2 regions of the Variovorax sp. GW821-FHT10B04 genome follow, and region 1 is predicted to be linked to the other one. Evidence: predicted binding sites of a transcription regulator. Region 1 holds the regulator's gene; the other holds the start of a gene.
The links. Region 1 encodes LexA, which represses DNA repair genes until DNA is damaged. Its sites were predicted from a motif close to ACTGTATNNNNATACAGT; they were not measured.
Positions count from the first base shown of each region.

Region 1 (4,822 bases):
CGACGTCACCGGCGCCGCTGCGGCATGTCGGCATCTACGCCTACCGTGCCGGTTTCGTACGGCGCTTCCCGTTGCTCGCGCCCGCGCCGGTCGAAACAGCCGAAGCGCTCGAGCAATTGCGCGCACTCTGGCACGGGCATCGCATCGCGGTGCACGTCAGCGCGCACGCGCCAGGTCCCGGTGTGGACACCCCAGAAGATCTGACGCGGGTTCGCGCCCTGCTCGACGGCCGTTGAGCCCGACCCACTCGTCTTTTTTCGAGGGTGCGCATGCTATCCTCGACACAACTCCGCCCTCCTTCGTCGCCAGGACGAAGACGGCGTGACACAGAATTCAAAGAACGTCCGAGGACACCATGAGACTCATTTTGTTGGGCGCCCCCGGCGCGGGTAAAGGCACGCAAGCCGCTTTCATCTGCAAGAAGTACGGCATTCCCCAGATATCGACCGGCGACATGCTGCGCGCTGCGGTCAAGGCCGGTACGCCGCTTGGCCTGGAGGCCAAAGCAGTGATGGCATCGGGTGCGCTGGTGAGCGACGACCTCATCATCAACCTCGTGAAGGAACGTCTGGCGCTTCCGGACTGCGCCGGTGGCTTCCTGTTCGACGGCTTCCCGCGCACCCTTCCTCAAGCCGATGCCATGCGTGCGGCGGGTGTCAAGCTCGACTATGTGCTTGAAATCGACGTGCCGTTTGCGGACATCATCGAGCGCATGAGTGGTCGTCGTTCGCATCCTGCATCGGGCCGGATCTATCACGTCAAGTTCAACCCGCCCAAGGTGGATGGCAAGGACGACGTGACGGGCGAAGAACTGATCCAGCGCGATGACGACAAGGAAGAAACCGTCGGCAAGCGTCTCGATGTCTACAGCCAGCAGACCCGTCCGCTGGTGGACTATTACGCGAACTGGGCCAAGGCCGAGCCGGAAGCCGCGCCCAAGTACCGCGCCATCAGCGGCGTGGGCTCTGTCGATGAGATCACCCAGCGCGCGCTGGCTGCACTGAGCAACTGAAGCTGCCGCAGCAGGACTCAACCGTTCGAGGCGGCCGCCGTTTCGGGTTCCTGCGCCGCTTCTTCCATCAATTCGAGCATCAATGCGACACGCGCCTTGGCTGGCGTGAGCGCGCCTGCATCGCGCAAGACGTCGCCTGATTTCGGCAGGATGTGGCCTTGCATGCAGCGTGTCGCACGCACGACCGCCATGCCGGCGGACTGCGCCCGAATCGCGGCGTCCTCCAGGGCATGGTGCAGCGTTCCGTTTCCAGTCGCGGCGAGTACGAGCCCGCGCGCAGCACCCGGCTTGCCGCCGTTGCGCTCGGCGATCAACGCATCGACAAGCCCAGCGCCAGCGCCCGCATGGCTCATCAGAATTTCTACGCGCGGCCAATGAGACGGGTCTCGCGCGACAGCTGAAAGAGCCCCGGACGAAGCGCCTTCGGCGGGCCATTGGCGAAGCTGACGGACCATGCCCTCCTCGACGTAGCCGAGCGGACCTGAATCGCCCGAACTGAATGCATCGAGGCGGTACGTGTGGACCTTCTGCACGTCGAGCGCCGAATGCACCACGCCCGCGCATACGACCACGACACCCCGCGCGCCCGGCGTGGATGCAACGGCCATGGCGTCACGCACGTTCTGCGGGCCGTCGGGAGCCAATGCGCTCGCTGGTCGCATCGCGCATGTGATGACCACCGGCTTCTGCGGGCCGAGCGCGAGGTGAAGAAACAGTGCGGTCTCTTCGAGCGTGTCCGTCCCGTGAGTGATCACGACGCCCATCACATCGGCCTGGGCCAGCCAGTACGCGCAGCGCTGCGCGAGTCGCTGCCAGGTCGCCATATCCATGTCCTTGCTGTCGACCTGCGCAATCTGTTCGGCGTCCGCCGTGGTGCCGCGCGGCAACGCGATACCACTCAGCAAATCGTCCACGCCGACCTGCGCAGCGGTGTAGCCGATGTTGTCGCCCTTGGCTTCGGCGCGGCCGGCGATCGTGCCGCCGGTGCCCAACACGATGATTCGATGTGCCGCTGGGACAAGTTTGTTCACCATTGCTTGCAAAGTTCCGAGAGCTGGTTAAAAATACAGATACTGGATATTCAAACAGTACCGCAAGGAGCGTCCCATGCAGTTCACCGCAAAGCTTACCTCTCGCCAGCAGCAGATCCTCGATCTGATTCGCAGCACCATCGCTCGCACTGGCGCGCCACCCACGCGTGCGGAGATCGCCAATGAGCTCGGCTTCAAGTCTGCCAACGCAGCGGAAGAACATCTCCAGGCGCTGGCCCGCAAAGGTGCCATCGATCTGCTCAGCGGCACTTCGCGTGGCATCCGCTTGAAAGGCGATGCGCTGCGTTCGCTCAATGAATCACGAAACAACCAGTTCTCGCTATCGCTTCCCGGCATGGCGCAGCTCGCGTTGCCGCTTGTCGGCCGCGTGGCGGCAGGGTCACCGATCCTCGCCCAGGAACACGTGGACCAGACCTATTACGTCGAAAGCACGCTGTTCCAGCATCAGCCCGACTACCTGCTCAAGGTGCGCGGCATGTCGATGCGCGACGCCGGCATCATGGACGGCGACCTGCTGGCGGTGCAGGCCACGAAGGAGGCACGCAATGGCCAGATCGTCGTCGCACGGCTCGGCGAAGAGGTCACCGTCAAGCGGCTCAAGCGCACCAAGGACGTCGTCGAGCTGCATGCAGAGAACCCGGACTACCCGACCATCGTGGTTCAGCCTGGTGAGCCCTTCGAGATCGAAGGCCTCGCCGTCGGACTGATCCGGAACACGATGTTGATGTAGTGCCGTCGAAATCGGCTGCGAGAGGTGGCGGGCGTATGGCGATGGCCATCACCCTGTCGCAGCCTTCGGATCGCAATCCTGCCTGTGTTCAACCTCTACCTTCTGGAGTTCACATGGGAATCGCCCTTCTTGCTTTCGTTGATCTGTTGATGCCACTGCAATCGCTGGCCAGCCGCTGGATGGCTACGCGTCGCGACCATGACATCGGTGGTGCCGGTCTGCGTTATGTGTCGGTACGTCCGGCCGTTGGCAATCCACCGAGTGGCCTGGCGTCCAGCGTCGCGACCAAGCCTGCGCGGCCTCTGCGCGTGGTGCGCGTCGTCGATAGGCACGCCAACGAATCGCATGCAGGCCGCGTGGTGATTTCGGGTCGCATGTCGGATGTCTGCGCCGAGCTCGATCGACTCGCGGCGCTGGAAGCGTCGGGTGCTGTCTCGTTGCACGACAGGAACTACCGCCTGCACTGATTGCCCCGCGCGTAGCGGCAGATCAATGCGCCGCACCGCAAAAAGCGGGTATCTGCAGGATGCCTGCTGACATGGCGAGCCGATGCCGGGAGGCACAATGGCGAGCCATGAATATTGTGATCCTCGATGACTATCAGGACGCAGTGCGCAAGTTGCGCTGCGCCGCCCGGCTAGACGCTTATTCAGCCAAGGTCTATACGAACACCGTCAAGGGCATCGGTCAGTTATCGGTACGGCTGAAAGACGCCGACGTGATCGTGCTCATCCGCGAGCGCAGCCAGATCTCGCGGCAACTCATCGAGAAGCTCCCGCGCCTCAAACTGATCTCCCAGACAGGCCGCGTCGGCAGTCACGTGGATGTCAACGCCTGCACCGAACGTGGCGTCGCCGTGGCTGAAGGCAGCGGTTCGCCGCTGGCACCGGCCGAGCTCACCTGGGCCCTGATCATGGCGGCGATGCGCCGTCTGCCTCAGTACATCAGCAATCTCAAGCACGGCGCCTGGCAGCAGTCCGGACTGAAGTCCGCATCCATGCCACCCAACTTTGGCCTCGGTTCGGTGCTGAAAGGAAAGACGCTGTGCATCTGGGGCTACGGCCGCATCGGCCAGTTGGTGGCCCGTTACGGCCAGGCGTTCGGCATGCAGGTCGTGATCTGGGGACGTGAAGAGAGCTGCAACCGCGCGCGCTCCGATGGCTTTCAGGTCGCGCCGAGCCGCGAGGATTTTTTCGCGATGGCCGACGTGCTGACCATTCATCTGAGACTGAATGACGACACGCGCGGCGTGCTCACGCTGGACGACCTCTCGCGCATGAAACCCACATCGCTGTTCGTCAACACGTCGCGTGCCGAGTTGGTGGAACCGGACGCCTTGCTCGCCGGCCTGAACCGCGGCCGTCCCGGCATGGCGGCGATCGACGTGTTCGAGAGCGAGCCGCCGCTGCAGGGCCATGCCCTGCTGCGCCTCGAGAACTGCATCTGCACGCCGCACATCGGCTATGTCGAGCAGGAAAGCTACGAGATGTACTTCGGCCTTGCATTCGACAACGTCGTGAACTTCATCAAGGGCAATCCGAGCAACATCGTGAACCCCGGCGCACTGCAGGTGCGCCGCTGATACTGCACTTGCACGATTGCCAGCACGCTGGCAGTACAAACGAGGACCGGCGCTGCGCGCGACGCGCGGAGAATCGGCGCTCGGCTTTGGCATCCATCCCCATCTAGCGATATTCATCCAATGACTGTGAACTACCCGAGAATTGCCGTGATCGGCGCCGGCGCCATGGGCCGGGGCATCGCACAGATCGCCGCACAGGCCGGCAGCGAGGTCCTGCTGCTTGACAGCTTTGCCGGCGCTGCCGAAAAAGCACGCGAGGCGCTCGCCGCGCAGTGGCAGAAGCTGCATGAAAAAGGCAAGTTCGATGCGGCGCAGCGCGACGCGCTGGTGGCGCGGATCCGGCCGGCGCAATCACTCGAGGACTTGAGCGGCTGCGATCTCGTCATCGAAGCGGTGATCGAAGACCTCGAAGTCAAGCGCAAGCTCTTTCGAGAATTGGAGGCGGT
Region 1 covers NZ_JBWKNQ010000017.1:119,051-123,872, forward strand. Annotated here, with positions in the region: gene kdsB (3-deoxy-manno-octulosonate cytidylyltransferase) at 1-236, shown strand, start outside; gene adk (adenylate kinase) at 356-1,012, shown strand; gene AC07PZ_RS29675 (asparaginase) at 1,030-2,046, opposite strand; gene lexA (transcriptional repressor LexA) at 2,120-2,794, shown strand; gene AC07PZ_RS29685 (hypothetical protein) at 2,836-3,261, shown strand; gene AC07PZ_RS29690 (D-2-hydroxyacid dehydrogenase family protein) at 3,369-4,376, shown strand; gene AC07PZ_RS29695 (3-hydroxyacyl-CoA dehydrogenase) at 4,497-4,822, shown strand, end outside.

Region 2 (4,822 bases), on a different contig from region 1:
CGGCTCGTTCACGTTGATGGCAAATGGCAATATTCTGGCTGCGGGCGGCGCAGCCGGGGGGAGTTCCACCATTGCCGACAGTGAGGTATTCGACCCATCTCTCGGGAAATGGACCTCTGCCGGGCGACTGGCGACTTCTCGCACCAATCACACGAGCACCTTGCTGCCCAACGGAAAGGTTCTCGCCGTCGGAGGGTCTACGGGATCGACTGCACACTATTGCGCCTGCGGCTGGTCGGCTGTTGCGCAGGCCGAGCTTTTTGATCCGGCTACCGGCGTGTGGTCATCCGCAGGCAGTCTGGCGACCCGTCGACAAGGGTTTTCGGTGACGTTGCTGCCTACCGGCCAAGTCGCCGTCGCAGGGGGAAACATTTGGAACGAAGTCGATTCTCTGCCGACAGGTGGATTCGGGACGAAGTTGCCACTTACGCTGGGCAGCGTTGAAGCCTACGACCCCTCGACGAACGCATGGCAGCCGTGGGGAACATTGCTGTCACCCCGTTCCGGGCATGCGGCTGTGCTGATGACGAGCGGAAAATTGCTGGTGTCGAATGGCGCGGTTTCCACGTCGGATAACCCGACGGCGCCCGATCCCTATGCCTGGCACAGGGAATGGGTGACCAGCAGCGAAGTGGGCTGGTAGTCGCCTACTTGAGCCAGCCGCGCCGGCGGAAGTACCACATCGGCCCGAGCGCGCTGGCCGCCATCAACAGCAGGGCGTACGGATAGCCGAGCGACCAGTCGAGCTCGGGCATGAACTTGAAGTTCATGCCGTAGATGCTCGCGATCAGCGTCGGCGGCAGCAGCGCCACGCTGGCGACCGAGAAGATCTTGATCGTCTTGTTCTGGTTGATGTTGATGAAACCGACGGTCGCGTCCATCAGGAAGTTGATCTTGTCGAACAGGAAGGCCGTGTGGTTGTCGAGCGACTCGATGTCGCGCAGGATCTGCCGCGCCTCTTCGAATTGCTCGGCGTTGAGCATGCGGCTGCGCATCATGAAGCTCACCGCGCGGCGCGTGTCCATCACGTTGCGGCGGATGCGGCCGTTCAAGTCTTCCTGGCGTGCGATCGCGCCGAGCACCTCGCCGGCCAGCTCGTCGCTGACGTTGCCTTCGAGCACCTTCTTGCCCGCGATCTCGAGTTCGTCGTAGATGTTCTCCAGCGTGTCGGCCGAGTATTCGGCGTCGGCGTCGAACAGCTTCAGCAGCACGTCTTTCGCGTCCTCGATCAGCCCTGGCGCGCGGCGCGCACGCATGCGCACCAGGCGGAACACGGGCACGTCCTCGTCGTGGATCGAGAACAGCACGCCGCGGCTGCGCAGGTCGCTGTTGTGCTGGTTGAGGATGAACGCCACGCGCACCGAACGCGGGTCTTCGTCGTCGTCGATCAGGAAGTCGCTGCGGATGTGCAGTTCGCCGTTGTCTTCCTGGTAGAAGCGGGCCGATTCCTCGATGTCCTCGTCCATCGCGTCTTCCGGGATGGACAGGCCGTAGTACTGCTTGATCCAGCGTTTTTCCTCGACCGTTGGCGATTCGAGGTCGACCCATATGGGCTGGAACCGGGAAAGCTCTTCGAGGGCCTCGATTTCTTCCTGGACGAGGCGGCCGTTGGCGAGCGTGAAGATGTTGAGCATGGGCTCACTCCCTGAGATGACTGGCGATGGGCGAGGGGTTGGTTGGCGCTTTCAAGTCCCTCGCCGATGGCTTCAGACGGGAGTTGAAAGCTGCCGAGACGGGGCGGTTTCCAAGGCGAAATCTCCGGTTGCAGCGACGCACGATTATGGCACCGCGCCCTCGACGGACATGCCACTGGTCTGGATGGATATCCAGTAAAGTCGCGCCCCGATGTCCTCCATCGCCGCTTCCGTTCCACACAGCCAGGCCGAGCGTCTGGCGCAGGCACTTTCCACGCTCAACGAGGCGCAGCGCGCAGCCGTGGAGCACGGTGTCGGCGCCGCTGTCGGCGACACGCGGCCGCTGCTGGTGATCGCCGGCGCGGGTTCCGGCAAGACCGCCACGCTGGCGCACCGGGTGGCGCACCTGATCGCGCAGGGCGCCGATCCGCAGCGCATCCTGTTGCTGACCTTTTCGCGCCGTGCGGCGCAGGAGATGGGCCGCCGTGCCGGCCAGGTGCTGGCACGCGTGCTCGGCCTGGGGGCCGAATCGCCGCCTGCGCTGCCCTGGGCCGGCACCTTCCACGGCATCGGCGCGCGGCTGTTGCGCGAATATGCGGCGTCGATCGGGCTCGATGAGAACTTCACGATCCACGACCGCGGCGACGCCGAAGACCTGATGGGCCTGGTGCGGCACGAGCTCGGCTTTTCAGCCACGGAGCGCCGTTTTCCGCGCAAGGGAACCTGCCTGTCGATCTACTCGCGCGTCGTCAACACCTGCGCGCCGCTGGCCGAAGTGCTGCGCGATGCGTTCCCGTGGTGCGCCGACTGGGAGGCCGAACTCAAGCGGCTGTTCGGCGCCTACGTGGAAGCCAAGCAGCGCCAGCAGGTGCTCGACTACGACGACCTGCTGCTGTACTGGGCCGAAATGGTCGCGGACCCGAGCTGGGCGCGGCTGGTGGGCGGCCGCTTCGATCACGTGCTGGTCGACGAGTACCAGGACACCAACCGGCTGCAGTCGGCGATCATGCTCGCACTCAAGCCGGACGGGCGCGGACTCACCGTGGTCGGCGACGATGCGCAGTCGATTTATTCCTTTCGGGGCGCAACGGTGCGCAACATCCTCGATTTTCCGGGGCAGTTTTCCCGGCCAGGCGCGCAGGGGCCGGAGCCGGTGCCGGCGCGCGTCGTCACGCTGGAGCGCAATTACCGTTCGACGCAGCCGATCCTGGACGTCTCGAACGCGGTGATCGCCGCCGCGGCCGAACGCCACGCCAAGACGCTGTGGACCGACAAGCCATCGGCCGGACGTCCGCAGATCGTGCTGGTGCCCGACGAGGCGCAGCAGGCCTGCTGGGTGGCCGATCGCGTGCTCGCGCACCGCGAGGGCGGGCTGGCGTTGAAGTCGCAGGCGGTGCTGTTCCGGACCTCGACCCACAGTGCGGCGCTCGAACTCGAACTGGTGCGCCGCAACATTCCGTTCGTGAAATACGGCGGCCTGAAATTCCTCGAGGCGTCGCACGTCAAGGACCTGCTTGCCGTACTGCGCTTCGTCCAGAACCCGCGTGGGCGCATGGCGGGTTTCCGGGTCACGCAGCTGATTCCCGGAATCGGTCCGGCGACTTCGGCGCGACTGCTCGATGCCATGGACCAGGCTGCAGACCCTGCCGCGGCGGTGCAGGATTTCTCGCCGCCAGCGGCAGCGAAGGTCGAATGGCAGCGCTTCGCCGACATCTACGCCGCGCTGCGCGCACCCGGATTGGCCTGGCCGGCCGACATGGAATTGGCGCTGGACTGGTACCTGCCGCACCTCGAACGGTTGCACGACGATGCCGGCGTGCGCCGCGGCGACGTGGAGCAGCTCGCGCGGCTGGCCTCGGGCTATGCGTCGCGCGAGCGCTTTCTGACCGAGCTCACGCTCGATCCACCGGAAGCCACGAGCGACCGGGCGGGGCCGCCGCTGCTCGACGAGGACTACCTGATCCTGTCGACCATCCATTCGGCGAAGGGGCAGGAATGGACGTCGGTGCACGTGCTCAACGCGGTCGACGGCTGCATCCCGGCCGACGTGGCGCAGGGGGCGCATGAGCTGGAAGAGGAACGGCGGCTGCTCTACGTCGCGATGACGCGAGCGCGCGACCATCTGCACCTGCTGGTGCCGCAGCGCTTCTACGTCACGCAGCAGGCGGCGCGTGGCGATCGGCATCTCTATGCGGGTCGCACGCGCTTCATTCCCGAATCGGACGCGCATCGCTTCGAGCATGTGACCTGGCCGCCGCCGCCCGCACGCGCCGTTGGCGTCCCGGCGCCGGCCGCCACGCTCGACCTCCTGAGCCGGATGCGGGCAACCTGGCGCTGAGCATTTCGGCCCTGTTTGAAAAAGGGTCGATTTCTTTTTTTCGTCGAAAGAACCGCTCGGCATTTCGGCCCGGCGCACCGCGAGGCTGCAAGCGCTGCCGCTATCAAATGGCTAGCTGATCCAGCGCATGAAACGGATGCGATGCAGACGCTTACCGCGCCGAGATTGCATTACCGTGACGGCTTGGGCATAGTGAATCGACCCCCCGAATTTCCCTCTCCAATCTCATCTCCCCCGCATCAGCCACTCCGTTTTTTCGCCGGTCGACGTGCCATTCCGGGACGCCGGCCATTTCCCCAACCGTCAATTCCAGGAGGTCATTCATGAATTTGACGATCAGCGGCCATCACCTCGACGTTTCTCCCGCCTTGCGCAAGTACGTGACGAGCAAGCTCGACCGGATATCCCGGCACTTCGATCAGGTGGTCGATGTGAAGGTGATCCTCACGGTGGAGAACCAGAAGGAGAAGGAGCGCCGGCAACGCGCCGAATGCAACATCCACGTCAAGGGAAACGACATGTTCGCGGAGTCGAGCCATGCTGATCTGTATGCCGCGGTGGACGAGCTGGTCGACAAGCTCGACCGCCAGGTCGTGCGCCACAAAGACCGCCTGCAGGACCATCACCATGCAGCGCCTAAACGTCTGATGTAGGCCGTTGCGCACTGCCCTTCGGGCAAATACTCTTGTGGGCTGCCCTCGGGCGGCCCTTTGCTTTTTTCAGGGCAGGTGCATAATCGCCCCCGCTCTGCACCCACCATGAATCGCCTCGCGTCCATCCTGCCGCCCGCTCAAGTGCTCGTGAGCGTCGATGTCACCAGCAAGAAGCGTGCTTTCGAGGAAGCCGGCCT
Region 2 covers NZ_JBWKNQ010000002.1:532,513-537,334, forward strand. Annotated here, with positions in the region: gene AC07PZ_RS07555 (Kelch repeat-containing protein) at 1-643, shown strand, start outside; gene corA (magnesium/cobalt transporter CorA) at 648-1,634, opposite strand; gene AC07PZ_RS07565 (ATP-dependent helicase) at 1,846-3,972, shown strand; gene hpf (ribosome hibernation-promoting factor, HPF/YfiA family) at 4,296-4,625, shown strand; gene AC07PZ_RS07575 (PTS sugar transporter subunit IIA) at 4,731-4,822, shown strand, end outside.
Region 2: the regulator LexA is predicted to act here: its motif matches at 1,814-1,831, upstream of AC07PZ_RS07565 (ATP-dependent helicase).